One region of the Paenibacillus sp. Mc5Re-14 genome, then DNA from elsewhere that is predicted to be linked to it. Evidence: riboswitches for the same ligand, from Rfam matches in the RefSeq annotation. Region 1 holds a riboswitch; each other region holds the start of a gene.
The links. A riboswitch is a leader RNA that binds a small molecule or an ion and turns the genes downstream of it on or off. The one in region 1 is predicted to bind cobalamin.

Region 1 (5,524 bases):
CAGCAGACGGTCGAGGAAATCAAGAGGGAGCTGGGAGAGGCCGTCAAGGAAATCCAGCAAAAGTATCATTCAGACGTGCTTGGCTTGGGCCGGGCTATAATTACGAATCACCCGGATGAGTGGAAACGGATTAAACCTCAGTGGGAGCAATTGTATCCCAAGGTGGAGGTCACCATAGATCCGGTCGTCCATATTGAGAATATCGGTGCGGTCACCAAACCATTCGGGGTCAAAAAGGAGCAAATCCAGAATGAATAAAGTATTTCTATTACCTTTATTGCTGGCTATGCTCTTCATGTATCTGATTGACCGTAAACGTATTAGCAATGCACCTGCCGTCAATCGCTGGGTCTCCCGCGTACTGTATGTCATTAGCATTGGTATCTGGATTTACGGCACATCGACGAAGAGCACTGTTTATGTGGCTACTTGGCTGACCCGATTTATTGACATGTGGCTCCCCACCGCGTTGTAAATCGTGTAATGGATGCCTGCGGGAAAAAGGAGGATGTACCTGCATGAAACAGTTCACAACCAGACAAATTGTGCTGCTTGGTGTATTAATGGAGGTCGGTATTACTCTTATACATGCTCCAGCGCAGGCAGCAGATCACGCGAATCAGCATGCCTACTGGACCTGTGTAATTGCGGCTATTGTGCTATGCTTGCCGATTTGGGCGATGTTGAGACTCAAGCGGCGCTTTCCTGATCAGGATCTGATGCAGGCGATGGTAAGCTCTCACCCTGTGCTGGGGCGTTTACTGCTTGCAATTTACCTTATTTTATTCCTGATCATTTTTGCGCGGGATTTGAGGATTATTACCGATCTGGTGGAGGTGGTGCTTTTGCCGCTGACTCCGATTGTGGTCGTATCTCTTATTGTGCTATTGACTATGGTATTTATGGTTAAAGGTGGAATGAGTACACTCATCAATATGACCGAGATTTTTGTCCCGTTGTTGATTGTGACGCTGTTGACTATGCCGCTTTTTTTTGGAGGTAATATGGATTTTTCAATGCTGAGACCCTATTTACATCCGGAGGTAGATGGAGTGATCAAGGGTAGCTGGCGCATGCTCGGATATATGGCCGATATCATGATCGTTCCCTTTGTGATTTCTGGGAAGAGCTATAATGGACGTAGTGCATGGTTTGGGCATTTACTCGGAACCGCTATTCTGATCATGCTGGTGTTGCTGTCGGAGTTAGTGATTGGAGTTCCTATCTTGTCACGACTGTTTTATCCATCGTATGAACTGGTGCGTCAGTTGCAGCTAACGGACTTCCTGGATCGGTTCGACTTGTTCGTGGCAGCACTGACCGTACCCACCTTTCTTACGAAGATTGGAGTTGATCTGTACGTTACCAGTTTGGCGGTAAAGCGTATGTTTGCCCATGTCTGGGGGAGTCTGATGGTTTGGCCCGTAGGTTTGTTAGGTTATGTCTGTTCGTTTATGCTGTTCTCCAATATCGTACAAATTTATGATTTTAGCCGGGAATGGACTGCGGTGATGGTCATTTTTTTTGTATTCATGCCCTTCTTGCTGTGGATGTTGCTACGGCCCAAATTTAAAGGGAGTGGCAACGATGATAAGTCCTCATCTGGCAGGGAGAGGGATAGAAGTGATCAGAAAGAAGGCCAGCAGGAAAGCGAAACAGGACACACCCACTTATAAGATTACTATATTTATCGAAAAAGTAATTCTTATTTGTGTTTTGCCTCTCTGATTGTATACTTGGTAGAAAGAAATATGACTTCTACAAGGGAGGCAACAGCATGGCACAACGCATGGCAGGTAAGAGAGTCGCTCTTGCCGGTCCCCGTAAAGCAGAAGAAATGGCACTGCTAGTTATGAAGATGGGGGGCGAGCCAGTAGAGCGTCCGGCCCAGGGGACTGTTTTTCTAGATGATATCGAGCTGCGCAACGCTGTTGTATCATGGGTGAAGAACCCTCCGGACTGGTACATCTTCACGACCGGTATGGGACTGGATGCTCTGTTCGATATGGCGGAGGATATGGGCGTGGCCGAGCAGATTATAGAGCTGCTGCAATCCTCCAACATTGCAGCACGGGGCTACAAGACGGTCAATGGACTCAAAAAGCGTGGCTTTACGCCAGCAGTACGGGACGAGGACGGAAGTTTGATCGGATTGACACGGGCCTTTGCCCCATATGATCTGAAGGGGAAGGAAGTGCTGTTGCAACTGCATGGAGACCCCGCCCCCGGTTGGTAGAGTGGCTGGATGAGCAGGGCGCAGTGACCCGCCAAGTACTTCCTTATAAGCATATCCCACCTGAAGAAGCAAAATTGCAGGCGTTACTAGATGATGTTATAAACCGTACGATTGATGCCGTTACGTTCACGAGTGGCCCGCAAATCCGATTTTTGGCCCAATATGCCAGAGAGCAAAATCGATTTGAGGATTTACTGGAAGCTTTTCGTGAAGATGTAATTGCTGTATCGGTGGGCAAGGTGACCGCACAATCCATTTTGGAAGAAGGGATTGAACGAATCGTGTTTCCAACTGAAGAGCGCATGGGTGCGATGATGGTGGAGCTGGGCAAATATTTTGAACATAGTGATTCGGTGCATGGCTGTGGTCTGAAGAGCGTGAACGGTCATTTGAAATGAGCTAGAAATGATAATGCAGTAAGCTAAAATGAACTTATATTTACGAATACAGCGTAAAATAGAGATAAGGGCCTACGAGGTCTTTATCTTTTTTTGTTGGACATGCATCGACAAAGTTTTTTGTTATAGCGAAAATATTTATCTAATATAATGAATAAGTTTCGATGCATGATATTGAGGACAGGAGCTGAGACGTTTATGAATTCTATTTGTGTATTTGCAGGGTCCAGACCTGGACATTCATCGGTATATGTTGAGGCCGCAGGCAAGCTGGGTGAAGCTATGGCTCGCCAGCATATCCGTCTAATTTATGGTGGCTCCAGCAGGGGGCTGATGGGTAAGGTGGCGGATGAACTACTGGCGGGTGACGGTCAGGTCACCGGCATTATGCCCACCCTATTATTCGATGCAGAAATTATTCATCGGGGAGTTACCGAGTTTATTGAGGTAGCAAGCATGCATGAACGTAAAGCGGCGATGAGTGAGATGGCCGATGCGTTTATAGCCCTTCCGGGTGGGTTGGGAACCTTTGAGGAGCTGTTCGAGGTATTGTGCTGGGCGCAAATCGGCATACATCGCAAGCCCATTGGGCTGCTGAATGTGAATGGATATTTTGACCCGTTGATAGAAATGGTACGTCATAGCGTGCAGGAAGGGTTTACCGGAGCTGATCATCCAGCACTACTGAGTATCTCTGCGGACCCGGATGAATTGCTGCATATGCTGAAAAATAAGGCAGAGAACTTGAAATAAAGCTTTTTTCGTGCTTGCACAACTGATTGAGGCAAGGTTATGATAAGACCCATAATCAAATAGCGGACAGACAAGGTGCCTTTGCGGTTGAGCAAAGGGTAACAGGGAATCGGGTGCAAGTCCCGAGCGGTCCCGCCACTGTAAGGAAGAGGATTCTTTTAAATGGTCACTCGTACAAAACGGGGAAGACGAAAGAATCCGTTGATGCCAAGCCAGGAGACCTACCTTGATCTGTATGCACCGTTAACCTTCGCGGAGAGGATGGGTGTACGAAATCAGGAAATCAGGCACACGTTGCTTTTTCCATGTTGATTACAGGTTTGCGTGGATATGAACGTGTAGCAGCGTTTGAAGCGCAAACAAAACAGATGGAAAACAACGGCAGATTGGAGGAAGACAAGACTGTCCTCTTACGCTGTTTCGTCTGATGAGAGAGATACGTACATAGGAACCCCATCCGGGCAGGATGGGGTTTTTTCGAGTTACAGGATGCCACAAATTATTGAAATAGATAGTATAGCTGCCCTGAAAAGGATGATAGGAGGAGCACGATGAGCCCATTAGGAAAATTGCTGGTGATTGGATTTGGACCAGGAGATATGGAACATATCACAAAACGTGCGTTGGATGCGCTGGCCGAAAGTGAGGTCATTATCGGCTACAATACCTACGTTGATTTGATCCGTCCGTTGTTGAACGGACAGGAGATTGTACGCACAGGGATGACAGAGGAAGTGAGCCGTGCGCAGGAGGCGGTTCGCCAAGCAGAGATGGGCAAGAAGGTAGCCGTCATTTCCAGTGGAGATGCTGGGGTCTATGGCATGGCAGGTCTGGTGTACGAAGTGCTGATGCAAAAAGGCTGGCGTCGCGAGGACGGGGTTGAGGTGGAGGTTGTGCCGGGGATCTCGGCTATTCAATCCTGTGCTTCGTTGTTGGGAGCGCCAGTTATGCATGATGCTTGCACGATCAGTCTGAGTGATCATCTGACCCCGTGGGAAACAATCGTGAAGCGTGTAGAAGCTGCGGCTTCGGCTGATTTTGTGATTGCATTATACAACCCGCGTAGTGGTCGGCGTACCCGCCAGATTGTGGAGACGCAGTCCATTTTGCTTCGTTACCGTGATCCGCAGACTCCGGTTGGGCTGGTGAAGAGTGCTTATCGTGAACGTCAGCAGGTTATTGTGACGACGCTGGAAGATATGCTGAACCATGATATCGGGATGCTGACGACCGTAATCATCGGCAATTCCTCGACGACAGTGTATGACGGCTTAATCGTGACTCCACGCGGCTATCAGCGTAAATACACGCTGGACGCGACCGAACAGGTGCTCAAACCGCATCAGCGGCTTCGCACGGAAGCGGAGCCGTGGTCGCTGGGCGCGCAAGAGGATCGCGCGCTAGATGCACCGCAGGGAGGCGGAGCTCTGACTGCGCCTACCGGGCCTTCCGCGAGCGGTGCTGCGGTTGCCACGCAGGCACGCCCGCAAGCGATGGCTGCTGTACAGGTGCCGCCTGCGAAGCAAACCGGGGCGACCCCAGCATCGCTGGCAGCAGAGGCGCTCGGTCGTCTTGCTGTTGGCGGCAAGCTGCCAGGCGAAGCCAACGCTCGCTGGAGCGGGCAAGCGCCTACCGCCCAGAGCGCCGTTGGAACGGCAGCAGGGGCCGGAGCAGGAGCTGCGGCTGCGAAGGCGTCAGGCGGCTTTGGCAAGCCTGCGCTGTTTGAGGTGGGGGTTTCCCCTGGCGTGGGAAACAAGAAGTTCACTGCTCGGCAGATGGCACTGCTCGCCGAGGTAGCGGGTGATGATGGCGAGCTGGAATACACGCCAGATCATCAGATCGTGCTGCGCGTGCCGTGCCTAGACCCTGAGGAACTGGTCGGTCGGCTGCGGGATGAACGATTCATTGTCATGCCGCTCGGCGATGTGTTTAAGGTCAAGGCGTGCGACTTCTGCAATATGGAGAAAGATGACGCTGTGCCTGTGGCTGAGCACCTACAGGTTGTACTCGGCGGATTACAGGCACCCAAGGAAACGAGCATTGCTTTGAACGGATGCGGCATGGCCTGCTATGGAGCGGTGCTGGAGGATATCGGAATTGTCTACCGCAAGGGAGGATATGATCTTTTCCTCGGCGG
Region 2 (5,524 bases), 1.9 Mb from region 1:
ATGTGCTGAAGCTGCCGAAGCCACCACTCCATCCGGCTGGGCAATGCTATCGATCAGCTGACGCAGCTTGTCGTTCATATCTTCCACTCCCTGCTCTTTTTTTAGTATGTTCCCAATCTCCTATTGGTCTGCTGTAGACGCAGCGCTTCTGCGCAGCAAGAGCTGCGGCACACCGCTATCGGGATGCGGAAGCATCACAGGCTCAACACCATATACACGACGAATCCGGTCCTCTGTTAGCAAATCCGATGAAGTACCCAATCCTTCAACCATTCCATCCTTAAGTACAAGCAAATTATCGCAAAACTGTGCCGCCAAATTAAGATCATGCAGGACAGCAATGATTGTCACGCCCGTTTCTTGGCGCCATTCTGCCAGCAACTCCATAAATTCAAGCTGATAGCGCAAATCCAGATAAGTCGTAGGTTCGTCCAGCAGCAATACCTGTGGCTCCTGTACCATCACCTTTGCTAATGCTACACGCTGTCGCTGTCCCCCACTCAAGCGGTCCAATGTTCTGTCGGCCAGTGAAGTTAGACTCAATCGCGCTAGGACCCGATTCGTAATCGCCTCCACATCAACTCCCTTTTCCCTGCCTAGCCAGTCCTGATGAGGAAACCGTCCCATTTCTATAACTTCCCTGACGGTGTATCCCACTGGAGGAATTCCCTCCTGCTGGAGTACGGCTACAAGTTGGGAAAGCTCTTTTCTGCTGTAGCTACCGACCTTTTTACCATAGATATGAACACTTCCAGAAGTCGGCTGATCTACGCCAGAAAGCAGATGCAGCAACGTCGATTTTCCACTCCCATTCGGACCAATGATCCCCCACCAAGCTCCTTCGTCTACGTTCCAGCTAATATTCTTCAACACATGGAACTCTCCATAAGCACGGGTCAGGCCTGCTACCTCTAGCGCCCGATCATACACCTTCTGTGATTCACTTTGTTTGGTCACAACAGATCCCCCCTGCGTAGCTTCTTGTTCCGGTACAGGAGATACGCGAAGAACGGTGCCCCAACAAAGGCCGTCATAACGCCCAGAGGAATTTCTGTTGGGGCCAACAACGTGCGAGCCGCCGTATCTGCCCAAGCCATAAAAATAGCTCCACCCAGTGCAGATAACGGAACAATCATCCGGTAATCGGGACCTGCCATCAGACGAATGATATGAGGCACAACAAGTCCAACAAAGCCAATGACTCCACATACCGAGACAGCGGCAGCTGTCAGCAAGGTAGATATGATCAGGACAGATAGCTTCGTCGCATCTACATGAACCCCCATATGAGCCGCTTGACGTTCTCCCAAAGCCAGAATATTCAGCACCCGTGCCCGGTTCCATAGAAACACCAGCCCAACGATCACGTAAGGTAAAAGAATTCCCGTATATGACCAACCGCGCAGACTGAGACTTCCCAGCGTCCAGTACAATATTTCATTGACTGTTTCCTTCGACATGGCTGCCAGAAAAGAAACAATGGCTCCCCCAAAAAATTGCATCACCACACCTGATAAAATGAGGCTTTGGGTCGGAATTTTCCCACCTTCACGCGCCAACGTCAACACCATCCACAGCGTCAGCATGCCGGTTATAAATGCAACTAGCGGAAGCGTCCATATACCCACAAATGAAAATTGAAGCCCCCAATAAATCAGTACTGCTGCTCCGACCGAAGCTCCCGAGGATACCCCAAGGGTATACGGATCAGCCAAGGGATTACGCAACACACCCTGAAATCCGGCTCCCGCCAGCGCCAGCGCTGCTCCAACCAACATTCCCAGTAACACCCGTGGCAATCTGACCTTCAAAATGATCTGCTCTGAGGATGTATTCCAATCCGGTGTAAACGTATCACCTAACCACGGTAGGTGGTTGATCAAAATACCTGTGATCTGGCTGACCGGAAGACTGACCGAGCCGATGCCAAGACAGAGTAGCAGCGTCAGCAGCAGCAAGACAAGACCTGTCCCCCCAAAACCGATCAGTCTACGGTTCATTTGAAAATTTCAGGGTACACGCCCTTAGCCACTTCCTTGAGCCCTTCCGTTACGCGTGGCCCCGGACGACTGATCAAATTATCATCCACGGCAAATACACGATGGTTACGAACAGCCGATATTTGATCCCATCCACTACGAGCTTTAATGATATCGCCGAGGGTCTGGCCTGTTTTGTCGTCCTTCACACTTTTGCTGTACAAAATCACGTCAGGGTTTGCAGCTATAATATTTTCCTCACTGATTTGGTACCACCCCTTCTGCGTAGCACCTACATTTTCACCACCTGCTAATGTTATCAGCTCGTCCATAAACTCGCCTTTACCCACTGTCCAGCCTGGTGAAAACTCGACGTATACCCGCAGCTTCTGCCCTTTGCCGATATTTTTAACTCCTTCTTTCACTTCTGCTACATCTGCTCTCATCTTGTCAGTCACCGCTCTCGCTTCTTTCTGATGATCGGTGATTTTCCCATACAATTCGATGTTAGCTATGACATCTTCAACTGTTTTCGGTTCTGTTTTAAAAATCATAATTCCCATGTCACGCAGCTTAGTCGTAGCCTGTTCACTAAGTGAAATCCCTGCAAAAACAACTTCCGGGTTCGCAGCAATGATCGCCTCTTCGTTCGGTTTCATAATACCGCCCATTTTAGGCTTTTTCGTAGCTGCCTCCGGGTAATCAGAGTAGTCGGATACACCAACAATTTCCTTATCCAGTCCGATAGCGAACAGCGCCTCGGTTTCTGCCGGGGAGACGGAAACGATCTTATCCGGTGCTTTTTTAAATGTAAATTCCTGTCCTGTTGCATCCTTAAGCGTTAGCGGGTAAACCGTTTTGCCCGGTGGTACTTGTGCGGTTACGGTCTGTCCCGGCTGCTGTGAAGAAGCTTGGCCCTCTTTGTTTTCTGCATTTTTTCCATTCGCGCCACATGCACTCAGCCCAACTGCCAATATCAGCGCCAATAGACCTGTAGTCCATACCTTTATTTTTTTTCCTGCCATGATTTGCACCCCTTCATACATAAATCGTTAAGAGCGTTACTTGAACTTCATCCGATATTTTCTCATTCCAGCCTTCTTTTCCTATCAAAAACCCCCGCATCCTCATATCAGGACACAGGGGTCACGTTAGCACAGATCGTGCGCAGGCGGGCAGCTTCTTTCCGCATGGACAGTCACTGCGAACACGTCATCCTTTCCTCGAAGGATTATGGTGACAGGCGGACGGGCAGGTATCCTGACTTATGGAAGATGCATGTCCTGATATTCTTTCATATGCCTGGCGGCACATAAAACAGGGCTAATAGGCATGTTTCCATTTACAGTGGCGGGACCGTGTCGGACTCACACCGACTTCCCTTTTAACAACGCAATAAAGGAAAGCAAGTTCCTCACATAGCGCCGACCTCGTCTGCTGGATATTTGATGTAGTGGTAGTCAAGCCGTTCTTTTACTTGATGATTATAGGTTAAAAAGAGTTAGCTTACAACCCAAACAGTCGCTTTATTCGCCTTGTTTAACCTAATGAGAAAGCAATCTTGCTATACAATTGTGCGGTCCTGTCAACCTTAACTGAATCCTAAATGCTTCTCCCGGCTTCGGATTCAGACTCCAAAAATCATGGCCAGGCATAAGCATACAAGCCAACTGACGAATTACACCACCATGCGTGACAATCAAAACAGAGGGCGGCGCAGCATTCGACTCCATTGGCTGAACCTCCAAAGCAATGCGCCACGCAAACAGAGAGTCTAGGAATTCACGCAGACGATTCACAAAATGAATCCAAGGCTCTCCTCCAGGTGGGGTGAATTGTTGCGGCTCATCAATCCAAGCGCGATACAACGCCACATCCTTAAGCATGTCATACGTTTTTCCATCCCACTCACCAAAGTGAAGTTCTCGCAGACGTGGTTCCATGATAGGAGGCATAGCAGAGAGGGAACATTCAGACGTCAATGCTGACTCCGGCAAAATGATCTGCAAGGTCTGGCGACATCGCATCAAGTCGCTGCAATAGATTCGAGCAAAGGAATGTCCCTGCAATTTTTTCTGTAAAGTCTTTAACTCCTGCTCTGCTCCGGGCAGCAAACCCAAGTCGGCATGTCCCAGATATCGACGTTCCTTATTCCATAAGGTCGTGCCATGACGAACTAGTACGAGCTCCATGTCCCACTGCAGATCTTCTTTAGCATCATTCGGCTTACTAACCTGTTGTGAGTTCGGACTTGGTGCACTTTCTCGCACTCTTTTTCCTTCTGTATCTTGTTTCAAAATCGTGTCACTCCTCACTGCATCCATCCCAAGGCAAAACACCCTGCAGCTCCCATCAAACATAACCCTACAAACATAGTGGATACGGCGAACATCAGCCGGACCGTATGCCGGATATCCTTCGACTCCAGCGGTCGTATCCCTTCGCCCATATATGCCCGAAAGGAGCGTATGCCGTGATACACATTATAGCCACCGAGACGAATCCCTAGGGCACCTGCCACCGCTGATTCGGGAAATCCGCTATTTGGGCTTGGATGCAGACGGGCATCCCGCTTGATTGTCCGCCAGCTTCTTGCAGCATCCAGCCGATATAACCACGACGCTATCACTAGCATAACTGCTGTCATGCGAGCCGGAATGTAGTTAGCTACATCATCCAGCCGTGCTGAGGCCCAGCCTAAATGCAGGTACTTTTCATTTTTGTAGCCAACCATTGAATCGAGCGTGTTTACGGCACGATATGCCAGTGCCAAGGGTGCTCCCCCGATCAGGGCATAAAAAAGCGGGGAAATAATGGCGTCCACGATATTTTCAGCGACCGTTTCGACGGTACCGCGCACAATTTCGGGCTCGTCAAGCTGCTGCGTATCCCTTCCGACAATCATGCCTAGCTCCCGACGTGCCCCAGTCAGGTCATTCGCCTGCAACGCTCGGTATACTGCCATCCCTGCGTCCTTTAGACCTTTGGAAGCAATCGTAGTTGCAATCAGAACAATTTCTACGACGACAGACAACCACGGGTGAATCCAGGCAAGCACACGCAACAGCCCCCAGGCAAGCACAAAGGAACCCCCAGCCACAATAAATGGAAGCAGTATGCCCGCACGTTTCAGTCCTCGGTCACTGCGGACCTTACGGCGAACCGCTTTTTCCAATGCTGAAATGGCATGTCCCATCCCGATGACTGGATGCGGCAACCATCTCGGATCACCGATTAACCTGTCCAGCAGATAGGCTGCCATGATAACCAAGCTAACGATCACGCCGCTCCTCCTCCAGCACTTCACTCAGTGCAGACAGCAGCATATTGTTGGCTTCGGCGTCCTTAACCGCAATTCGAAAATGGCTCGCTGACAGTCCAGGATACATGGCACAGCTACGTATAAGAATCCCACGTTGTCCAAGCGCCTGCTGAATAGCCGATGCACTCCACGTTCCCGGCGCCCTTGCTAGCACGTAATTGGCTTCGCCGGGAATGACACCACAGCCCCATTCCGCCAAGGCAGTCAGTAAGCGACTGCGCTC
Region 3 (5,524 bases), 230 kb from region 1:
TCAAGAGGGACAGATTTTATCCGATACGGTGTTAAAGGTAGATTCATTTTTGAATCATCAGGTGGATACAGCATTAGCATTGGAGATTGGCAAGGAGTTCGCACGCCTGTTCGGCAGTGCTCCGATTACCAAGGTACTTACCATTGAAGCTAGTGGCATTCAATTTGCGATGGCTACTGCTATTGCCTTGGGGGTACCGTTCATTTATGCGAAGAAGAAGAAGGCGATCACGCTGAATGAACAGGTATACTTCGCAGAGGTTCATTCATTCACTCGGCAGGAAACCTATCAGGTGAGCATTTCCCAAAAATATCTCGATGCTAGCGACCATGTACTGATCGTGGATGATTTCTTGGCTACTGGTGCAGCTTTGGTCGGACTTACGGATATTGTGAAGGAAGCAGGAGCGGAACTGGCCGGAGTCGGCTGTGTAATTGAAAAGAGCTTTCAGGAAGGTCGCGGGCTGTTGGAGCAAAGGGGCATTGCTGTACGTTCTCTTGCGCGTATCGCTTCCATGGCACCGGGCGAAGTCCATTTTATAGAGGAAGCTGGCACGGTGATTCCTCCCGTTAAGGAGAATGTGGGATGTTAAGTAAACAAAAATTATTTGCGCTGGGCTTCCAGCATGTCATGGCGATGTACGCCGGAGCCATTGCTGTTCCTCTGATTGTAGGGGGAGCACTTCACCTGACGCCAGCCCAGATGGCCTATCTAGTGGCTGCTGATTTATTCACTTGCGGGATTGCTACATTATTACAGATTATGGGCACACGCTTTTTTGGAAGTAGATTGCCTGTCATTTTGGGCTGTACGTTTACGGCAGTAGGACCCATTATCGCAATTGCTTCGACCTCAAATCTGGCGACAGCGTACGGTGCCATCATTTTGTCCGGTATATTTGTGGTGCTTGCGGCACCGCTATATGGCAAACTGTTACGCTTTTTCCCAACAGTGGTTACCGGCTCGGTCGTTACGATTATCGGTCTATCCCTTATTCCGGTGGCGATGAACAATGTAGCGGGTGGTCAGGGCAGCGCGGATTTTGGACAGCCGCGTAATTTGCTGCTGGCACTGGTTACACTACTGGTTATTCTGCTTGTCAATCGAGTAGCTAAGGGCTTTTTACGCTCGATTTCCGTACTTATTGGTCTGTTCGCAGGTACTGTAGTCGCCTATGCGATGGGAATGGTGCATTTTGCTCCCGTAGCGGATGCTTCATGGGTGAGTATTGCGCAGCCGTTTTATTTTGGCAAGCCAGAATTCAGCATTATGGCGGTATGCACGATGATTATCGTCAATATTGTCAGCATGGTCGAGTCTACGGGGGTTTATCTGGCAGTAGGTAAAGCGATTGATCAGAAGGTGGAACAAAAGCAAATCGTCAATGGACTTCGTTCGGAGGGGCTCGCGATTATGCTGGGCGGTATTTTTAATGCGTTCCCTTACACGGCCTTCTCGCAAAATGTGGGTCTGATCTCGCTAACTCGCGTCAAATCGCGTAACGTTATTTTTGCTGCGGGCGGCATCATGGTCGTTCTCGGTTTGCTGCCTAAGCTGGCTGCCTTGACGACAGTGATTCCTAACGCTGTGCTGGGCGGGGCAATGATCGTCATGTTTGGCTCGGTTGCTGCATCAGGTATGTCTATTTTGTCAGAAGTAGATCTGCGGAAGGAAAGCAATCTGCTGATCGCAGCATGCAGTATTGCTGTAGGCCTAGGCTCAGCTGTTCTGCCGCAAATGTTTGACCAACTGCCTAGCTTTGCCAAAATGCTGCTGCAAAATGGTATTGTATCGGGCTCGATTACGGCAATTGTCTTGAACATCGTTTTGGCAAGAAAACAAGCTGAATCGGTCAAAGGCGTAAATGTCTCGGAGGTTCCACAGAAGGTTTGATGAATAGGAAATAGATAAAAACAGCCGGAAAGAGGACGTAGCCTCTTTTCCGGCTGTTTGGCATGGGGTTACCAAGAGCAGGTTATTTATTAAGCAACATGAAGTTATTGATAACCCCCCTCTTGTATGAAAATGGAGGATTGAGAACCTACTAGAAAAGTTTGCTAGAGTAGTAGGAAGAGGAATGGTATAATCTAAACTATGGATTTTGAATAGTGGTGGATGTTTTCGGACCACGGTGCAGCTTCCCGAAAGGGGGTGAAGCCGATGGTCACACTTGTGTCGTGCTACGATGTGTTGCGTTGGATGGTTACGTTACTAAGCCTGGTGTTTAGTATTCGTAAACTTTATCGCTGGCTGCGTCGGAAATTTCGGAACAAGCGAAAACCCACCGCTTGATTAGGTTAGGCGCCTAACGGTGGGTTTAGCTAAGCATTTAGCGCGCCGTGGTGATCCACAGCCTTTCAAATCCTAGGAGTCTTTGCCGTTGGCGCGGCGAAGGCTCTTTTTAGTATACGGATACGGTGGATATCTCTATACCTAATTTTAGCACGTGAATTGCGTGCATGCAATGAATAGTCACAGCCTTGATTCTCATCGTATCATTCAAATTTAAAATATTACGCTGCATTTGTTGACAAGCCAGTAGCAACAAAATAAGATAATCCTAATTCGTAATAAAAAGGAATAAAGGAAGAAAACAGGTGTGAGCCGGACAACTCTATATACGAGGTTTTGTTGAGACGATGTAGATAGTTGTTGAGCGTGTTCACTTAAAAGGGAAGTTCGGTAGATTCCGACACGGACCCGCCACTGTATACAGGCATCAGCAGGGTACTGCTGGAGCTTTCAGAATAGCCACTGGAACTGTGAGGAACCGGGAAGGCCTGAAAGATAAGCCTGGAGTCAGGAGACCTGCCTGTTTTGACATCACTGTCAGACCCACGGGATGCTGGGGAGGTGGTTAGGCGTGCTGCATACGGAATGTCTGAAACCGATCTGATCCCTTCTATGTTTTTGGAGTTGGCTTTGAGGTGAGTTTTGACATTTTATAATGAAAGCATTTCTGACTGCTGGTCAAGTGGTTGGGAATGCTTTTTTCGCGTTTTGCGTTAGGTTTATACGATATTTTACAAGATAGAGGAGGAAATGTGGGATGATAGGCAATCGTAATAGGCGTTCATGGTTCATATGTACAGGATTGCTGCTGCTGATGGCAGTTATGGCTCTTTCGGGATGCGGCACAGCCACGAAGACGGAGGATAGCTCAGGCAAGGGTGAGAATACTCCTGCACAACAGACTCCAGCAGGTAAAAAGCTGGTGATGGCGTATACGTGGAAACCGTCAGGCGTCGATCCGCATGGAGACAATAGCTGGGATGTGATGCGTTCCGGTGCCGGTGAGACACTCATTCGTTTGAATGAAAAGTTGGAGCCTGTGGCTTGGCTAGCCAAGGAATGGAAGCACGACAGTCCTAACGTGTGGACGTTCAGCTTGCAGGATAAGGTCACTTTTCATGATGGAAAGAGTATGGATGCAGTAAGCGTAAAAGCATCTTTGCTGCGCTCTATCGAGAAAAGTCACCTGGCGAAGGATTTACTGGATGTGAAGTCCATTGATGTAAATGGCCCGCTGACGTTGAAAATTACGACAAACCAACCGAATGCAGCGCTGGCATCCAATCTGGCTGATCCGTCAACAATCGTGCTGGATGTGGCATCCATGAAAGATGAGCAGAGCTACCCTGCGATGACAGGTGCTTTTAAAATTAAAGCCTTTAACAAGGATCAATCCTTGGTCGTAGAGCGTTATGACGGATATTGGGGCGAAAAGGCACGACTGGCTGAAGCAACGATGAAATTCATTACGGACGGTAATTCGCGCCTGATGGCGTTGCAATCCGGTGAGGTGGATGTAGCGACGGATATTCCGGTAGATAACGCAGAGGTATTAAAAAAGAACGACAAGCTACAAGTGCTGTCGGCTCCGTCCTTGCGTACCCATATGATTGTGTACAACATGGAATCGTCTGTGTTCAAGGATGCGACCAACCGTAAGGTGGTGGACAGTCTGATTCCGCGCGCATCCATTGTGAGCGCCGTCATGAGGGGCTACGGTACGGAAGCAAGCAGCCCGTTTCCGAGTATCCTTCCCTTCGGTAAGATTGAGCGCAAAGCATTGAACGGAACGGCAGAGCAGTTGTTGACGAAGGATGGCTGGCAAAAGGATGCCCAAGGCACATGGTCCAAGCAGGGCAAGCCATTCGAGGTTACGCTGCTGACCTTCCCTCAGCGTCCGGAGCTATCCGTCATGGCTGAGGTTATTCAGAGCCAGTTGCTGAATGAGGGAATCCAGGTCAAAATTCGCAAGGTGGAAAATATCGACGAGGCGTTGACCAAAAACGATTGGGATTTTGCTATGTACAGCATGCTCACGGCCCATACAGGGGAACCGCAGTATTTTATGGACATGTTCTACTCCTCTACAAGTGAAGCTAATGTAAGCCGTTATGCTTCCAAACCGCTGAAGGATATTCTTCACAACCTGAAGTTGGCAAAGGATACCGCACAGCGTAATGCGGTAACACTGCAAGCGCTGGATATCATCAATACAGACTTGCCGCAGTCGTTCATTGTACACCCTGACAATGTGTTTGGCGTGAAAAAAGGGGTAGAGGGCTTTACGCCGCATCCGATCGAGTATTACTACATTACAGCGCAATCTGATATTGCTGAATAACGAGCTACGTATCCTATGATTCGTTTTATACTGGAACGTGTGGCGCAGCTGCCCATCATTGTATTCGTTGTATCCACGCTGACTTTTGTACTGATGAGGCTGGCCCCTGGTGACCCTGCCCTCATTTTGCTCACCGCGCATAATGTTCCTGCTTCTGGGGAGGCGCTGACCGCGCTGCGAAACGAACTGGGCTTGAATGAGCCGCTTCATATTCAATATGTGAACTGGCTGCGGGATGTGTTCACGGGACATTGGGGAACCTCATATGTGTCCAAGGAGTCGGTGCTAAACGAACTGTGGAGCAGACTGCCCGCTACGGTGGAGCTAGCTTTGGCGGGCTTTGCCGTCATGACGGTGCTTACGCTTGGGATGGGGCTGGCTGCCTCGCTAAAAGTCAGCGGTCCACTAGATCGTCTGGGCAGGCTGTTCGCTTTGCTGGGATCGTCGATCCCTTCTTTTTGGCTTGGTTTTCTGCTGATCTATCTATTTTCCGTTCGCTTGGGCTGGCTCCCATCCATGGGAAGGGAGGACTGGACACATTTAGTACTCCCAGCGCTGACGCTTGGTGCAGGATTGGGAACGGTGCAAGCTCGTCTATTGCGTGCTCAAATGCTGGAGCTGAGTGACCGCAATTTTGTGAAAGCAGCGAGGGCTCGTGGTTTTTCCCGTATGCATATTCTCTTTTTTGAGCTATTTAAACATGCCGTTCTGCCAATGATTACGCTGTTAGGTACGAATCTATCATTTATGCTGGCAGGTAACGTCATCGTAGAGACCATTTTTTCATGGCCAGGGTTGGGCAAGTATTTTATAGATGCAATTACGCAGCGGGATTACCCGGTGATTCAGGGATATGTTATGTTTGCCGCATTTTTAATTGTAGGTGTTCAG

Region 2: linked by a shared signal. The riboswitch ahead of BN1546_RS04645 (ABC transporter substrate-binding protein) and the one ahead of cobJ (precorrin-3B C(17)-methyltransferase) in region 1 are both predicted to bind cobalamin.
Region 3: linked by a shared signal. The riboswitch ahead of BN1546_RS12185 (ABC transporter substrate-binding protein) and the one ahead of cobJ (precorrin-3B C(17)-methyltransferase) in region 1 are both predicted to bind cobalamin.

Annotation. Positions count from the first base shown of each region.
Region 1 covers NZ_CVPD01000001.1:2,900,794-2,906,317, forward strand. The annotation lists gene BN1546_RS13180 (Ger(x)C family spore germination protein) at 1-258, shown strand, start outside; gene BN1546_RS13185 (hypothetical protein) at 251-475, shown strand; gene BN1546_RS13190 (GerAB/ArcD/ProY family transporter) at 519-1,676, shown strand; partial or broken gene BN1546_RS13195 (uroporphyrinogen-III synthase) at 1,778-2,634, shown strand; gene BN1546_RS13200 (LOG family protein) at 2,833-3,387, shown strand; cobalamin riboswitch at 3,444-3,631, shown strand; gene cobJ (precorrin-3B C(17)-methyltransferase) at 3,939-5,524, shown strand, end outside.
Region 2 covers NZ_CVPD01000001.1:992,640-998,163, forward strand. The annotation lists gene cobT (nicotinate-nucleotide--dimethylbenzimidazole phosphoribosyltransferase) at 1-78, opposite strand, end outside; gene BN1546_RS04635 (ABC transporter ATP-binding protein) at 121-957, opposite strand; gene BN1546_RS04640 (FecCD family ABC transporter permease) at 954-2,000, opposite strand; gene BN1546_RS04645 (ABC transporter substrate-binding protein) at 1,997-3,004, opposite strand; cobalamin riboswitch at 3,212-3,423, opposite strand; gene BN1546_RS04650 (histidine phosphatase family protein) at 3,524-4,276, opposite strand; gene cbiB (adenosylcobinamide-phosphate synthase CbiB) at 4,291-5,262, opposite strand; gene cobD (threonine-phosphate decarboxylase CobD) at 5,252-5,524, opposite strand, start outside.
Region 3 covers NZ_CVPD01000001.1:2,673,266-2,678,789, forward strand. The annotation lists gene BN1546_RS12175 (xanthine phosphoribosyltransferase) at 1-592, shown strand, start outside; gene BN1546_RS12180 (nucleobase:cation symporter-2 family protein) at 586-1,893, shown strand; cobalamin riboswitch at 2,627-2,831, shown strand; gene BN1546_RS12185 (ABC transporter substrate-binding protein) at 3,050-4,633, shown strand; gene nikB (nickel ABC transporter permease) at 4,649-5,524, shown strand, end outside.